Regions from separate parts of the Paenibacillus sp. GCM10027628 genome, predicted to be linked through region 1. Evidence: riboswitches for the same ligand, from Rfam matches in the RefSeq annotation. Region 1 holds a riboswitch; the other holds the start of a gene.

Region 1 (7,849 bases):
TCAACGCCAACGACCTCTCCGTCCTTCATCGCCGTCGTCCCTGCCACTTCAATTCGATTTCCAACCCGAATGGCCCGACAATAACCGACGAGCGGTTCCCAAGGGGAGCCCGTAAATACTTTAGCTCTTTGCATCTTCTTCAATCCCCCATTTTTAATGATCATACCTGCCTATAAAAAGCCGCCAGTTTCTCCTGCAATCCTTCTGTGACTGGTAGAAGCGGCAATCGAAGCATGTTCGAGTCAATGACACCTTGCTGCTTAAGCACCCATTTCATCGCCGCCGGATTCGGCTCTTGAAACATCAGCCGGATCAGAGGAAGCAGTTCATCGAATTGCCGTTTGCCCTCATCTCGCTGACCTGCCGCAAAACTCCGGTAGAACTCAACAAACCGCCTCGTCTCTACATTAGCAGAAGCGCTCATCATCCCCTTTGCTCCTGCGGAGAGAGCTGCGAACAGCAGTGAATCTTCACCGCAAAGTACCGGCTTCGAGCCCAACCGGGTAAGCTCTGACACTAGTTGTGTATTGGGCGTACTGTCTTTCATTCCGATGACGCCATCCAGTTCAAGAATCATGCGCACAGTGTCCAGTTCCAGCGTAACGCCGGTGCGGTGCGGAACTTCATATAAAATTACCGGGACTCCGACACTGGCAACACGCTTGAAATGTTCAACAATTCCTTGCTGGCTCGGTTTATTATAGTAAGGTACTACAACAAGTACGGCATCGGCGCCTAATTTTCCTGCGGCTTCCGTTTTTTTCACCGTTGCACGCGTGTCATTCATACCTGTACCCACGATTAGCGGTGCGGTCGTGTTCGAGGCTTGCCGAGCCGCTAGAGCGGTAGCAAATAAGATGTCCAGTTCCTCCGATGTAATCGTCGGCGATTCTCCAGTAGTACCATTAATAACTAGACCGTCCACTTCGTCTTGAAACAATTGATAAGCCAGCTTGTAAAAGGAACCGGCATCCACCTCATACGCCTCATCAAAAGGTGTGATGATCGGCACATATACCCCTTGAAGGTCATTTTCTCTCAACAAATAAACCATCTCCCCTACCAGCCAAAATTTGTCCTTACTCACACTCTATCATGGAACTTATCATCACAGTTAGCTATAATAAATGATAACGGTCATCAAAAATATTGATAGTGCGAGGACACCAAATGGATCTTACGTATTTCCGAACGTTTCGGGAAGTCGCCAAGCGAAAAAGCTTTACCCGCGCAGCGGAAGAATTAGGTTATGCGCAATCCAGCGTCACGATGCAGATTCAAAAGCTGGAACGCGAATACGGCGTCCCTCTTTTCGAAAGATTTGGACGTCAGCTTCGGTTAACACATCCTGGAGAAAGCTTGTTGAAACTGGCCGTGCAAATGCTGGAGCTTTATGATCAGTCCAAAGAAATGATCGCCCATCAGGTTAGCGGCACGCTTACGATCGGTACGATAGATTCCCTCGCTGCGTACTACTTGCCGCCTTATTTACAACAGATCAGACAGCACTTTCCCAACCTCAATATCCAGCTTCTACCCGACAATGAATCCTCCTTATTAGCAAAGGTAAAAGAAGGCGATTACGACATCGGCCTATTACTCGACCGTTATCCGGCAGATTCTTTTCTTCACTGCATTCAAATCAGGGATGAGCCGCTGGTGTTCGTAGGCCCCAAAGATCACCCTCTGGTGCATGCAGCAGGCGTGCAGTTAAGTGACTTCCAGCATACGGAATTCATCGTCACGGAAGGCAGCTGCATCTATCGGAATATGTTTGAAAAATTGCTCAAAGACAACGCCGTTCCCTTTCGAATCGGTTTCGAACTTGGCAACTTGGAAACGATCAAACACTGCGTCATGACAGGACTTGGTATTGCTCTACTTCCCCGTATCGCCGTCGAAACAGAGCTGGAACTTGGCAAACTTGCAATTATTCCTTTTAGCCACCCGGCGCTGCGCTTCGATCTCCAACTCCTGCTACACCCCAAAAAGTGGATGTCACAACCGCTGCAATCATTCATCGCTATGCTGACAAACAGCGAAATCAGACAATAAAAAAGAAGCTCGCCTTTTCGAAAAGGTGGAGCTTCTTTTTCTCATTCGTTATATGCGGATGTCAAGATTTTTCCCTAAATGCGGTGCTGCCGATAACGCTGCCGCGTTCACTTGCTGCTGGGATTTGGTAAAATCCTGCATCAACGTGCTGGCCGCTGCTTCTTGCATGTCGCTCGCCTTGCTAAACAGCTGCAGTCCGACTGCTTGCTGCAAAGCATCGCCGCTGTTTATCGCGGATAATGCAGCATTTACATTCACGAGCACTCCTCCTCTCACCGTTCGGTAGCTGGCAAGCGTACGGCCGTAGCCGATTAGCCCCTGTAGCTTTGCGTCTGTCGCTTTCGCGTCATTTGCCTTTTCGCAGATGCTAGGCAGTACCTAAGCACTCTTTTAGTATAGGGATGACAGCCTATTTCGTCAATATTTGACACAGGCTATAGATCCATTTAACGCTGCTTACGCACCGAATTCAGATGGATTCGCTCTCCAAGAATGGAGGAGATCGAGATCCTCTTCCTTGATCTTGCCTTTTTCCAGAGCAACTTCAAGCAACTTGGAGTAGTTGGATAGCGTATGGAGCGGCATGTCCGCCGCTTCAAAAGCTTGTGTAGCCTTGTCAAGCTGATAGGAGAAAATCGCAAGTACGCCCAGAGCGACTGCCCCCGCTTCCTTCACGGCCAATGCCGCTTTCAAAGAAGATCCGCCAGTAGAGATCAGGTCTTCGATGACGATAACCTTTTGACCTGGCTTGACCGTCCCTTCGATCAGGTTCTCTTTGCCGTGACCTTTGGCTTTATCGCGAATGTAGATCATGGGTAGGCCTAGCTTCTGTGCAACCCAGGCTGCATGTGGAATCCCGGCTGTCGCTGTGCCAGCGACAACTTCCGCTTCCGGGAACTTTTCTTTGATTAAAGCAGCAAAGCCGTCGGCAATAGCCTCACGAATCGCCGGGTGCGACATCGTCAGTCGATTATCGCAGTAAATCGGCGATTTCAGACCGGATGTCCAAGTGAACGGTTGGTGCGGGCGTAGCGATACCGCCTCGATTTCTAGTAAAGATGCTGCGATGTGCTGTGCGATCGTTTCAAGCTGGCTCATGATTAATGACACCGTTCCTTCCTTGTTTTCAGCCTCTGGTTTACGTTGCGCCCATGAAATCAAGCGCTAAATTTACTCACACTCAAATCCTGAGTGCGAGATTAAACTGCAGGTTTCAGAAACGGACAAATTAGCGGCAGTTTTTTCCTGTAAAAGCGCATAAAAAGAGGGAAGGCCCCATTTAGAAGGAGAAATTCCTTCTAAATGGTATTTGGAAGCCTTCACCCGTGAAGTTTTATAAAATCGAATCGATGATCGATTCGATCGCCGCTCTCGGATCGGCTGCCCCAGTAATCGGGCGGCCGATCACGACGTAGTCCGTGCCCTGCGCGAACGCCTCAGCCGGCGTCATGACGCGCGACTGATCGCCCGCGTCGGCGCCCGCAGGGCGAATGCCCGGCGTAACGGTGACGAACGCGCCACCGCACGCCGCCTTGATCTGCGTCACCTCAAGCGGTGACGCGACAACCCCGTTGAGCCCCGCGGCATGCGCGAGCTGGGCGTAACGAATGACGGCCTGCTCGACCGATCCGGTCAGGCCGATCTCGTCGTTCAGCACCTGCTGGCTGGTGCTGGTAAGCTGCGTGACGCCGATGACGATCGGGCGTCTTGCTCCAGGGGCGAGCGCCTTGTCGACGCCCTCCATGGCCGATTCCATCATCTGCTTGCCTCCGGCAGCATGGACGTTGAACAAATCAACCCCAAGGCGAGTCACGCTCTCTGAGCCGCCTCGCACTGTGTTGGGGATGTCATGCATCTTGACATCCAGGAACACCTTGTAGCCGCGGTCCTTAAGGCTGGCTACAAAACCCGGACCTGCAGCATAAAACAGCTGCATGCCCACTTTCATATAGCAGGGAATGCCTTCGAGCTGCTTTAGCAGCTCTTCAGCTCCCCCTGCGTTCGCGTAATCCAGGGCGACCATAATGCGCCCTGCCACGTCCGTACGTGTTAGTGTACTCACGTTCGTCACCATCCCTTACGCGTAAACCGGCATCGCGCGGGAGGAGAAGTTGATCGATTCGAGCATGTTCACGAGCGCTCTCACCGTATCCAGCGATGTCATACAAACCACGCCGTTCTCAACCGCTTCACGGCGAATACGGAAGCCGTCGCGCTCAGGCGTTTTGCCCTTCGTCAGCGTGTTCACAACGAATTGCGCTTCGCCGCCGCGAATGAGATCCAGAATGTTCGGCGAACCTTCGCTCAGCTTATGCACCGTCGTTACAGGCAGGCCAGCTTCTTCGAGCGCCGTTGCCGTACCGCCGGTTGCGATAATTTTATAACCGAGACGATAGAAACCTTTCATAATCTCAATCGCTTCGTCCTTATCTTTGTCCGCAACCGTCACAACGACGGATCCGGCTGCAGGGATTTTCATACCCGCTCCGATTAAACCCTTGTACAGCGCTTTGGCAAAGTTTGTATCTCGGCCCATCACCTCGCCGGTCGACTTCATCTCAGGTCCGAGTGTCGTATCTACTCGGCGGAGCTTCGCAAAGGAGAACACAGGCACTTTAACCGATACATACTTATCTTCCGGCCACAGACCGCTTTGGTAGCCCATATCAGCCAGCTTTTGACCCATAATAACGCGGGTTGCTACATTCGCCATCGGGATGTTGGTTACTTTACTTAAGAACGGTACCGTTCTGGAAGAACGCGGGTTAACCTCAATGACATACACTTGATCGTTGTGGATAACGAACTGGATGTTGACCAGACCCACGACTTTCAGCTCTAGACCGATTTTTGTCGTAATGTCGATAATTTGTTGCTTGATCTCGTCGGAGATCGTTTGCGGCGGATAAACGGCGATCGAGTCACCGGAGTGAACCCCTGCGCGTTCCACGTGCTCCATGATGCCTGGGATGAGAACCGTTTCTTTATCGCAAATCGCGTCGACTTCAACCTCTTTACCAAGCATGTAGCGGTCGATAAGTACCGGATGCTCAGGGTTGATTTTCACCGCATATTCCATGTAGCTCAACAATTCTTCATCCGAGTAGACGATTTCCATCGCGCGGCCGCCAAGGACATAAGATGGACGAACGAGCACCGGATAGCCGAACTGTGCAGCCGTTCCTACCGCTTGGTCAACAGATGTTACTGTGCCGCCCGGCGGTTGAGCAATGCTCAGCTTGCGAAGCAGCGCTTCGAATTTCTTACGGTCTTCAGCAGTATCGATACTTTCGAGATCAGAACCAAGAATGCGCACGCCGGCTTTCGAAAGCGGAGCCGCCAGATTTATCGCCGTTTGACCGCCGAATTGTACGATAACGCCGATCGGTTTCTCGCGCTCGATGACGTTCATCACGTCTTCGAAGAACAATGGCTCGAAGTACAATCTGTCGGAAGTATTAAAGTCCGTCGAAACCGTCTCCGGGTTGTTATTGATAATAACCGCTTCGTAACCCGCAGCTTGGATCGCCCATACCGCGTGAACCGTGGAGTAGTCGAACTCGATCCCTTGACCGATACGGATCGGACCGGAGCCCAAAACGACGACTTTTTCTTTGTTAGTTTCCGTTACTTCGTCTTCTTGCTCATAGGTAGAGTAGTAGTATGGCGTCGATGCTTCAAACTCCGCTGCGCATGTATCTACCATTTTGTATACGGGCTTGATATTTTGCTGCAGGCGCAGATTGCGAATATCTGCTTCTTTCGTGTAAGTCGAACTTCCAGCCAATGCACGAATCTCAGCGATCGCGCGATCGGTGAAGCCTTTGCGTTTTGTTTCGAACAGCAGCTCCGGCGTTAAGTCGCTTGCCGCGATTTCTTTTTCGAATTTAATCAAGCCGTCAAGCTTGTTCAGGAACCACCAGTCGATCTTCGTGAGGCTTTGCAGCTGCTCCACGGTGTAGCCTCTACGATAAGCTTCTGCCAGTAAGAACAGTCGTTCATCGTCCGGTTTTTGCAAACGGAATTCGAGTGTTTCTTGATCAAGCAGATCCGTTTCTTTCAGGAAAAGACGGTGTACGCCGATTTCCAGAGAGCGAATCGCTTTGTGGATCGACTCTTCGAACGTACGGCCGATCGCCATCACTTCGCCGGTCGCTTTCATTTGCGTACCGAGCTTACGGTTGGCAGCCGTAAATTTATCGAACGGCCAGCGCGGAATTTTGGATACGATGTAGTCCAGCGTCGGCTCGAAGCAAGCGTAGGTTTGTCCCGTTACCGGGTTCACGAGTTCGTCAAGCGTGTAGCCAATCGCGATTTTCGCAGCCATTTTCGCAATCGGATAGCCCGTTGCTTTGGACGCGAGCGCCGAAGAGCGGCTGACGCGCGGATTCACTTCGATGACATAGTATTGGAAACTGTGCGGATCCAGCGCGAACTGTACGTTACAGCCGCCCTCGATGTTCAGCGCACGGATAATTTTCAGCGATGCGGAACGCAGCATTTGATACTCGCGGTCAGACAACGTTTGGCTCGGCGCCACTACGATACTGTCACCCGTGTGCACACCTACGGGATCGAAGTTTTCCATGTTACATACGACGATACAGTTGTCGTTCGCGTCGCGCATAACCTCGTACTCGACTTCTTTCATACCTGCGATGCTGCGCTCAACCAGACATTGTCCGATAGGGCTGTAGCGAATACCGGAAGCGACGATATCCGTCAGCTCTTCCATTGTGTTACAGATACCGCCGCCTGTTCCACCCAGGGTGTATGCAGGACGCACGATGATCGGGAAACCGATTTCCATAGCGAATTCCACAGCTTGCGCAACCGTAGTTACGATAACGCTATCCGGTACAGGCTGCTCTAATTCTCTCATCAAGTCGCGGAACAAGTCGCGGTCTTCCGCTTTTTCAATCGCCGTTAACTGCGTACCGAGCAGTTTGACGTTTTCGCTCTCCAGCACGCCGGCGCGCGCCAGCTCTACAGCCATGTTCAGACCGGTTTGACCGCCGAGTGTTGGCAATAAGCCGTCTGGACGCTCTTGGCGGATGATTTGCGTAACGAAGTCGAGCGTAATCGGCTCGATATATACTTTGTCGGCCATGTTCGTGTCGGTCATGATCGTAGCCGGGTTGCTGTTGATCAAAATGACTTCCATGCCTTCTTCTTTCAGCGCTTGGCAAGCTTGCGTTCCTGCATAGTCAAACTCCGCCGCTTGACCGATAACGATCGGGCCGGAGCCAATCACGAGAATCTTTTTGAGTGTATTATTTTTTGGCATACTGCAGTTCCTCCTTCACAGATGTCGACGCCGTCGTTGCTTTCCACTGAGCAAGCATTTGTGCTTGGCGCGGCTGCTGCGGGTTGTCTTGCTTAAACTTATTAATCATCGCGATAAAATCATCGAATAGGTAGCTGGAGTCAAAAGGACCCGGTGCCGCTTCCGGATGGTATTGAACCGAAAATGCAGGGTATTTCTTATGCTTCAAGCCTTCGATGGTGCGGTCGTTATTGTTAATGTGCGTTACTTCCAAGTCGGTTCCGGCAATGGAATCGTCCTTCACCGTGTAGCCATGGTTTTGCGATGTAATGTAGCAGCGACCGGAGATCAAATCTTTCACCGGATGGTTGCCGCCGCGGTGACCGAATTTCAATTTATCCGTATCCGCTCCGCAAGCGAGCGCGAACAGTTGGTGCCCAAGACAAATACCGAAGATCGGGAATTCGCCGAGCAGTTCTTGGATCATTTTCACAGCGTGAGGCACGTCTTTTGGATCCCCAGGGCCGT
Region 2 (7,849 bases), on a different contig from region 1:
TCAAAAAAACGCCTGAGCTCCATATGAGACCAGTGGTAAAGCGGGTTGCCGATCGCCATGGGAAGTGTCGCCGCCCACGCCGCGAAGCGATCGTAATCGCTTGCGTTGCCGGTAACATACGCCTCTTCCGCCCCATTCGCGCGCATCATTCTCCATTTGTAATGATCGCCATACAGCCAAGCCTCGGTGATCGTATTGAACTGTTTATTTTCATAGATTTCCTGCGGGCTTAAATGACAATGGTAGTCGATAATCGGTAGATTTTTGGCGACGTTGTGAAACAAATGAACAGCCGTCTCATTCGTAAGCAAAAAATTCTCGTCTAGAAACGTTTTCATATAGCAAGATTCCACCTTTCATGAGCTGAATGATCTGCTGTCTATTCTAGACGAGTCCTGCCCAAAAATCTTGTGATTTTTTGCTTTCCTTTTGTAAAATATGCAGATATTGACTTAGTCGATCTTCGCTCCATAAGCGCGGGCAAATGCGACCGCTTGCGTCATATCCATTCGCGCACCTTTGATATCCAAAGACTTGAAATCGATCCCGTCCAGAATAGCGCCTCGTAAATCCGCTCCAGCCAGCTTCACTTTCCCCATTTGCGCACGTGTCAAATCAGCTTGCCTGAGATCGGCCTTCTCCAAGTTGCAACCGTTTAAATCCGCTTCCCGCAAACGAATGCCTGACAAAACCTGCTTCATCAAATTCGCGTTCCGCAGATTCGTATAGGACCAGTCACCGCCTTGAAGCGTTATGCCATCGAGCAATGCCTCAGCGAAATCGGAGCCGACCATTTTACAATCTACAAATTTGGCAACGAAAAGATTGGCGCCTTGAAACCGGCAGTTCGTAAAAGCCGAGCCGGTATGCACAGATCCGTTCAGCTGCGCGCCGGTAAAATCACAATCGATAAAATGCGAACCCATTGTATAGATTTCTTCCAAATGAGTGCCCCGGAACCGGCATCGCGTAAACGTACAATTACGCAATTCGCCGTCCCTTTGATCGGCATGACTAAAATCCTGTTCTACATATTCTTGATCGGTATATGAGTACATACTTGCATCTCCTAACAGCCATTTATCAATAGCGAAATTCATAGTCATATTGTATATGAAAGGAGACAGATTATGAAGTTTCGGAGAAAAACAAAAAAGCCAGCACTAGGCTGGCCGTCTCAATTGAACGAAGTTTATTCTGAAATTTTAAAGTTTTGCACGGAAGTTTGCAAGTTCACAGCCATATCGGATAATTGGCGTATAGCTGCAGTAATCTCCTGAATGGAAGCACTTTGCTCTTGCGCTGCGGCAGCTACTTCCTCATAACCTGCGGATTGTTCCTCCGTGATTCCGGATATTTTTTGCATCGCGTTGGAGATGGTCACAAAGGATCTTTCCGCTTTTTCTAACGAATTCAGCAGGTGATCCGTCCGACTGGAAAATACGGAAATACCATTAAATATAACTTTAAAATTCTCATAGGTTTCATTGATCCAGGTTTGCCCCTGCTCTACCGCCCGATTTCCCTGAAGAACACTTTCCATAACTAGCTGACTGTCATTTTGCGTACTGGAAACGAGCTCGGTGATCGAGCTTGCGGCATTCGTCGATTGTTCCGCCAGCTTCTTCACTTCGCCGGCAACAACGGCAAAACCTTTGCCTTGTTCACCCACGCGTGCCGCTTCAATAGAAGCGTTAAGGGCAAGCAAGTTCGTTTGCTGGGCAATCTCGGTAATGATATGAATAATTTCACCGATTTCTTTCGAGCGGTTCCCAAGCTGCCCGGCGGCTTCTTGCGAATTTTTCATTTCTTTTTGAATCACGTTCATTTGATGCAACGTTTTTTCAACGAGCTGTTGGCCCTCTACAGATTGCGCGCCGACTTGATGAGCCATAGTCTGCATCTCTTTGACTTCGGTGGTTACCTCTACCAATTCGTTATTAATATCGATGATCGAAGCCGTGCTATCTGAAATCGAAGAAACGACCTCAGCGACGCCTTCGTTCATGCTGTTCATGGATACGGCCACTTGCCCTGCGCTGGAGCTCGACTCATCCGCGGACTGGTACAATTGCACGCTGGTATTGGTGATCAGATTGGATGAAGAAAATATTTGACGGATAAGGGACTCCAAGCTGTGCCTCATCTCGCTAAATGCATTCGCCAATTTACCGATCTCGTCGACACGCTGAATAGAAACTTGTGCAGACAAATCTCCGGCAGCAACCTTTTCGGTCACACGCATCAGTTGGACGACCGGTTTCGTCACGCTGCGGCTAATCAAGTATGCGATTAGAGAACCGATGACCAGAACAATGAAGGTGATCATAAAAGTCGTCCACAACAGATCTTGCTTTGTTTTGGGAACGACCGAGGCATCCAAATCGATGCCGATAATTCCGATATTTTCATTTTTACTGTTTTTCAACGGAACAAAGATGGATTTATGTACGCCGTATTCATCCTTATAGATGCTGCTGATCGTAGGTTTATTATCCTTAATCGTTGCGTTCATCTCAGGCGTAAAAGGATAATCGGTACCGAAATCGTCATCAACTCCGGTTAATATGACAATTTGCTCTTTGTTTTGAGCTTTTTTCAACACATACACGTTCTCGAGTGAATCTTCTTTTTTAAACTGCTCGAATTGTTGTTTGATTTTCGTATAGGCCGGATTATCTTTTCCGGTAATTCCATCAGCCCGGTCAGGTATGGAAGCCATGTATTTCGAAACGTTTTGAATATTGGACGTTAATCTGAGGACGAACTGATCCTCAAGCTTGGTTGTTAGTTTTTGGCTAACCATGTATCCGGACAAGGAAAATGCCGCGCAAATAAACAAGAGCAGGAGTAAAATACTGCCCGTCATTTTAACCGCGATACGTTCCCGGAACCAGTTGATCATTTTCATTGGAGCCTGCTTTGCCACTTTCATTTACCTCCCGCTCAAAATCGTTGATTCATAATGCTTTTCGTAGACTTGCGCTACGGTTTCTTTCAAATATTGAACAATTTCAGGCACGTGCTTGGTCTCTGTATAAGGAGAAATAATAAAAATCTTAGACGCGTATAAAGGAACCAAGCCGCCGTCTTTCGTCTGAACCATGAGATGCTTCTTGGTGTCGCCGAAGAAGATACGATCGCGATGATCCCCAAGCATTTCAAACAGTCGTTCGTTAAATTTGTTGCTCCGTTCGATTTCCAGACGGGTACACATGCCCTTCATTTCCGCCTGGAAGCCAGGACTGCCCTCCGGATATATACGAAATAAAGTGATGATGCCAGGGTTGTCACCATTGACGATTTCGGCTTGTGGGATTTCCCATTTCAACGCTTCCCTGAAAGCGAGATTAACCTCAACGAATTGCGCCAGCAATCGCTGATACCCTTGAATGCCGAAGGCAAGCAAAGCACCATAAATACTAATAGAACTCGCCATGCGCGAACACTCCAACGTATATCCGGTATGGTATTGCCCATATCCGCGGTGTCCGACATAAGGCGTTTCATCCGGATGCAAATCGACGAGCGTTAAATCGGCGGCATCCTTAAGCAGAAATAAGCTTGTCACATAAGGAGTTTGACCTAACTTTTGGAAATCGAAGCAAAGGGAATCGGCCAGTTTCAAATGTATCATCTTGCGTTGGATGGACTTTAGCGCTTGAACAACATCCGACTTAAACTCAAGTGGATTTGCAGTGAAGTCATAGTCGTTAAAGAAAGCGAAAAAACCGCCTAAAGCAGAATCTGCATGAATATGAGGTCTGGATAAGCCATGATGAGCGGCTACCTGCTCGGCCATAGCGTAAATTTGCCCTACATCGTCAATACCCATTGCGTCTGTCGTTCCGGTAGTAGCAACGATATAAATCGGAATTCCGCCGTTTGCAATAACTTCTTTCATTTTGTTGCGCAGATCGTCCACATCCATGGAACTGTCTGCATGCGTACGGACCCTTATCAATCTATCACTGCCTATGCCTGAAGCTTCCATAGATTTATATAAACTATAATGCGCGGCATCGGAACAAAAAGCGTACAAATTGTTGGGAACGCCTTTTTGCAACGCGTCCGGAACAAATTTGGCAATCGCAATCCGCAGACCGGAGAATACGGCTCCTTGTCCGCCCCAAGTCGTATAACCGCCGCTTTTCAGCGAATCGTACCCGATTAATTTGGACATCATGCTGATAACCCTTACTTCCGCTTCGGCTCCAGCGGGGCCATACACATCCCATAAATTATTGCCATTCACCATAAAAGCTGCAATCATGCCCATAATCCCAGGGATGCTTGCCATCGGCAAAATATTCGTTAGAAAATATTTAGAATGATAAGGATGATCATGCAGCAATTTCAATAACTCGGAATTGACATCCTCTAATGGAACGCTGCCGTTTGGAATCGCACTATTTCGAATGAGGTCATTGTAAAAATTTCCACTTCGATTTTTATGACCCTTGAGATTCACGCCATCCGGGTTTTTGAGCTCATCTACGCCCCTAACGATTTGTTCAATGAGCTGTAAAAACATTTGACGCGTTTGTTGATTTCCATCCTCACTGGGAAACAATTGCTGTACATTCGTCAGTCTCTTCTCTCTCATATTTTTCTCTCCTATCGATTGAGTTCGTCGTATGTAAACATCACAAAAAGGCGAACATGGATGTTAGCCCATATTTCGCCAATTGCTGAAGTGCAACTGGCTGACATATCCTTGTAGGATGTAGTCCCTCTAGCTTTGCGTCCCCATTTTTCAATAGGTTTGCCATTATTAACTTGTCAGTGAATATTTTTCAACGACAGTAATCGACATACAAAACTTTACAATTTCATACACAAGAATAGAGTATAGTACAGTCGTATGAATAAAACAACACATTTTTCCAATATTGTTTGTTAAGTTTTAATGCAGTCATGATATGACTTTTTTAACAAAAGACGAATGAAACCCCTTCCACATGGATAATAGAAGGGGTTTTGTCCTTATATGCGTGATCGTTAAGGAACCGGAACTCCCACGTCCGTACCGGCTTGAATCTCCTCAGGCAGCGCTTCAGAGGCGCTGGGTACATGCCGCGGCTTGAAATTTACGACATCGGAGGAGGAGATCGTAATGTACACCCTGCCCGGTGAGGCTTGAGCCCTAATCAAAATAGGTTGATTGTAATTGTTGGTGAAGCTGAAATCCGGTCCGCCCCAATTCACGGTAGCATCCCGCCCAGGTGGAACGTACGGTACGGACCTGCTATGCGAATATCGTTCCACGATTTTCAGACCGGCACGGTCTACCGCGTTGAAAAGAGTCGACGAAATCTGACAAATTCCGCCGCCTATGCCTTCGGAAAATTCGCCTCTGACAATGACTTTGGCTAGTTTATAGCCTTTTGCCGGTGTTCGAACGCCTACCACACGATTAAAGGAGAATGTTTCCCCGGGATAAATCACGACATTGTTAATCGCATTCGCAGCCAGCTTCATATTATGATAGCGATTATTGTTATTCGAATTAAAGTAAGTGACGTAATATCCGATCGACTGTACGCGTATTGTTGCAAGCAACTCACTGTCCACTTTGGGATAGATGGCTGACACAGGAGCTGTCATTTTCTTGGATTGTTGATTATAAAAAGTATCGTAGAACTCCTTTCGGAAGGCTTGACGATTCAGTTTTGCACCTGAAACTTCCTTCACGATGGCTCCACTTTCATTAATGGTGGCGTTTACGGGCGCCCGGAATATCTTTTTTTCGACGTCCTTGACTAGCACGTCTAATTTCTCCTCGTCAACCAGAGGCACATCGATAAATGGAAGCGAATAATCCGTGCGGTTCACATTCTTGATGCATTGTCCGTTCCGGTCGATGCATAGATCATCTTGCAAGTGATTCGGCTGAAGTAATAAAAATAGTCCAGCAATCCAACCATAACCCATAAACAAGCACATCTCTCCTATTCTTATCCAGGCTTGTACTAAATCCTAAATGGTAGTATATCCAATCTTTGTAATTTCCACTAAAAAAGACAACTCAAAGAGCCCCTTCTACGATGAGAAAGGGCTCTTGATCTAAGTAGGCGCTATATGATGATTTCCCTCCATAACGCTCGGGCGCGATCTGCGAAAAGCAGCGATTGCGACCATCGGTCGCTGCATTCATGCTGCCGGTTCGCATATTCATCCGTTGTGATCGCATAAGGTGCAGGGCCTAACTCGCATACAAAAGAGAACACGTCACCCGGTTTGGCGGCACTCCGCCAGTTACGCATGCCGCTTTGCCACCAGTGTTCAAAGTGGGGCATCATCGGATGTTCCCCTCTTTCTCCGACGTTCACCTGAACTTGCTCGCCATTGGACACTCTTGCATGAATACTGGCCGTGCGGGTGAGCAGGGTTTGCAGTAAGTTCTCGGCTTCCGGTCTAACGGTATGCATCTCGCCAGCGACGACATAATGGGAGAAATCAATCGTCAGCCGCAGATCGTCCAACCGGTTGATATATTGAACGGTTCGCAGCAGATCTTGGGTGATCGTACCCCGATGTGTCTCGATGAACACCGGGATTCCTGCATGTTGGGATACGCTGAGCAGCTCAAGAAGCAGCGCTTCCGCCGGTTGATCGGTCAGAAATGGCGTTAACACCTGGGCGTTAATGAAGGAGACAGGTCCGTAATTTTTTACGTTTTCGATAAATTGTTGCAGGTCTTGCGCGGTTCGCGGGTAGGCATTCACACTAAACGACAAGCCGTAATGATCCAGCATCCGCCGCCACGCCGCCGCTTCCTCAGGCGGGGGAACGAAGCCGTTAATTCCGTCAAAACCCGCTTCCGCGATGTGACGGAATTTCTCCTCAAGGCTCCATTCCCGGCCATGTTCGCCCAATCCATTCATCGCCCACCATGACATCTGGACGTCCAGCTTTGCTTCCACAGCGTTAATGGGGGTAGACCACTTCGAATTCGTCACCGCATGGACCTCCATTCGGATTAATTGCCAGGTCGACGGGAACGCCGTCTTGTCGATACAAGGGACGGTAGTGGTTGCTAATATGAGTCGCCGAAGCATTGGCATAATGGCAAATAAACGCCCGGCGGAATCGGTCCTTCGACTTATTCCGGTACGACCCGTGAATAAGGTTCCCGTTGAAAAACAGCACATCGCCTCGCTCCATGATGGCTGGTATGGCTTTTTCATCTTTCGGCGGCTTCACATAATGCGTCGTAAACGACTCTTTTGAATCTGCCGTATCGGGACAGGAGATGTCCAATTGATTCGTTTTCGGCACAACGAGCAATCCGCCGTTTTCTTCATCGGCTGCATCAATAGCGGTCCAAGCGGCTATACAATTGCCCGGTTCCACCTGCAGGTAAAAATTATCCTGGTGCAACGCTTGGCCGCGCGAACCCGGCGGTTTGTAATAAAACATACTTTGCGCGGCAAGCGCTTCTTCATCATACAAATCTGCTAGCACTTCCATAACAGGCGCATGAAGCATATACTTTTTCGCCGTTTCGTCAAAACGGTGCGGATGCATCACGCGCGGATATCGTTTGAGCGGATCGACCACTGTGTCTGCTTGCAGGTCCGGTTCGAAGTAACCAGGTACCGTCCGGTGGCTGATCACTTCAAAAGTCTCGTCAATCTCGGCCAAATTCTGTTCGGAAAACAAGCCTTTGACGATGAGATAGCCTTCTGTTTCAAACTGATGTTTTTGTTCTTCGGTAAGCCTGCGCAATGGCTGCGTCATGTGAATTCCTCCCATAATGAACAATCATGTTTCCTGTAACTTAAGCATAAAGAAATTCCCCGTCTTAAAGAAGTAACGATGATGCTAATTACTCACACAATCCTGC

Evidence for each region. A riboswitch is a leader RNA that binds a small molecule or an ion and turns the genes downstream of it on or off. The one in region 1 is predicted to bind cyclic di-GMP.
Region 2: linked by a shared signal. The riboswitch ahead of ACFQZT_RS32115 (pyridoxal phosphate-dependent decarboxylase family protein) and the one ahead of ACFQZT_RS01265 (putative motility protein) in region 1 are both predicted to bind cyclic di-GMP.

Annotation. Positions count from the first base shown of each region.
Region 1 is NZ_JBHTHA010000002.1:433-8,281, forward strand. It holds gene ACFQZT_RS01250 (RidA family protein) at 1-134, opposite strand, end outside; gene dapA (4-hydroxy-tetrahydrodipicolinate synthase) at 161-1,054, opposite strand; gene ACFQZT_RS01260 (LysR family transcriptional regulator) at 1,171-2,055, shown strand; gene ACFQZT_RS01265 (putative motility protein) at 2,104-2,313, opposite strand; cyclic di-GMP riboswitch class I at 2,334-2,420, opposite strand; gene pyrE (orotate phosphoribosyltransferase) at 2,512-3,153, opposite strand; gene pyrF (orotidine-5'-phosphate decarboxylase) at 3,389-4,078, opposite strand; gene carB (carbamoyl-phosphate synthase large subunit) at 4,133-7,342, opposite strand; gene carA (glutamine-hydrolyzing carbamoyl-phosphate synthase small subunit) at 7,329-7,849, opposite strand, start outside.
Region 2 is NZ_JBHTHA010000052.1:165,714-173,562, forward strand. It holds gene uxaC (glucuronate isomerase) at 1-338, opposite strand, end outside; gene ACFQZT_RS32105 (pentapeptide repeat-containing protein) at 453-1,058, opposite strand; gene ACFQZT_RS32110 (methyl-accepting chemotaxis protein) at 1,193-2,929, opposite strand; gene ACFQZT_RS32115 (pyridoxal phosphate-dependent decarboxylase family protein) at 2,936-4,606, opposite strand; cyclic di-GMP riboswitch class I at 4,695-4,780, opposite strand; gene ACFQZT_RS32120 (VanW family protein) at 5,002-5,934, opposite strand; gene ACFQZT_RS32125 (sugar phosphate isomerase/epimerase family protein) at 6,078-6,962, opposite strand; gene ACFQZT_RS32130 (phytanoyl-CoA dioxygenase family protein) at 6,931-7,743, opposite strand.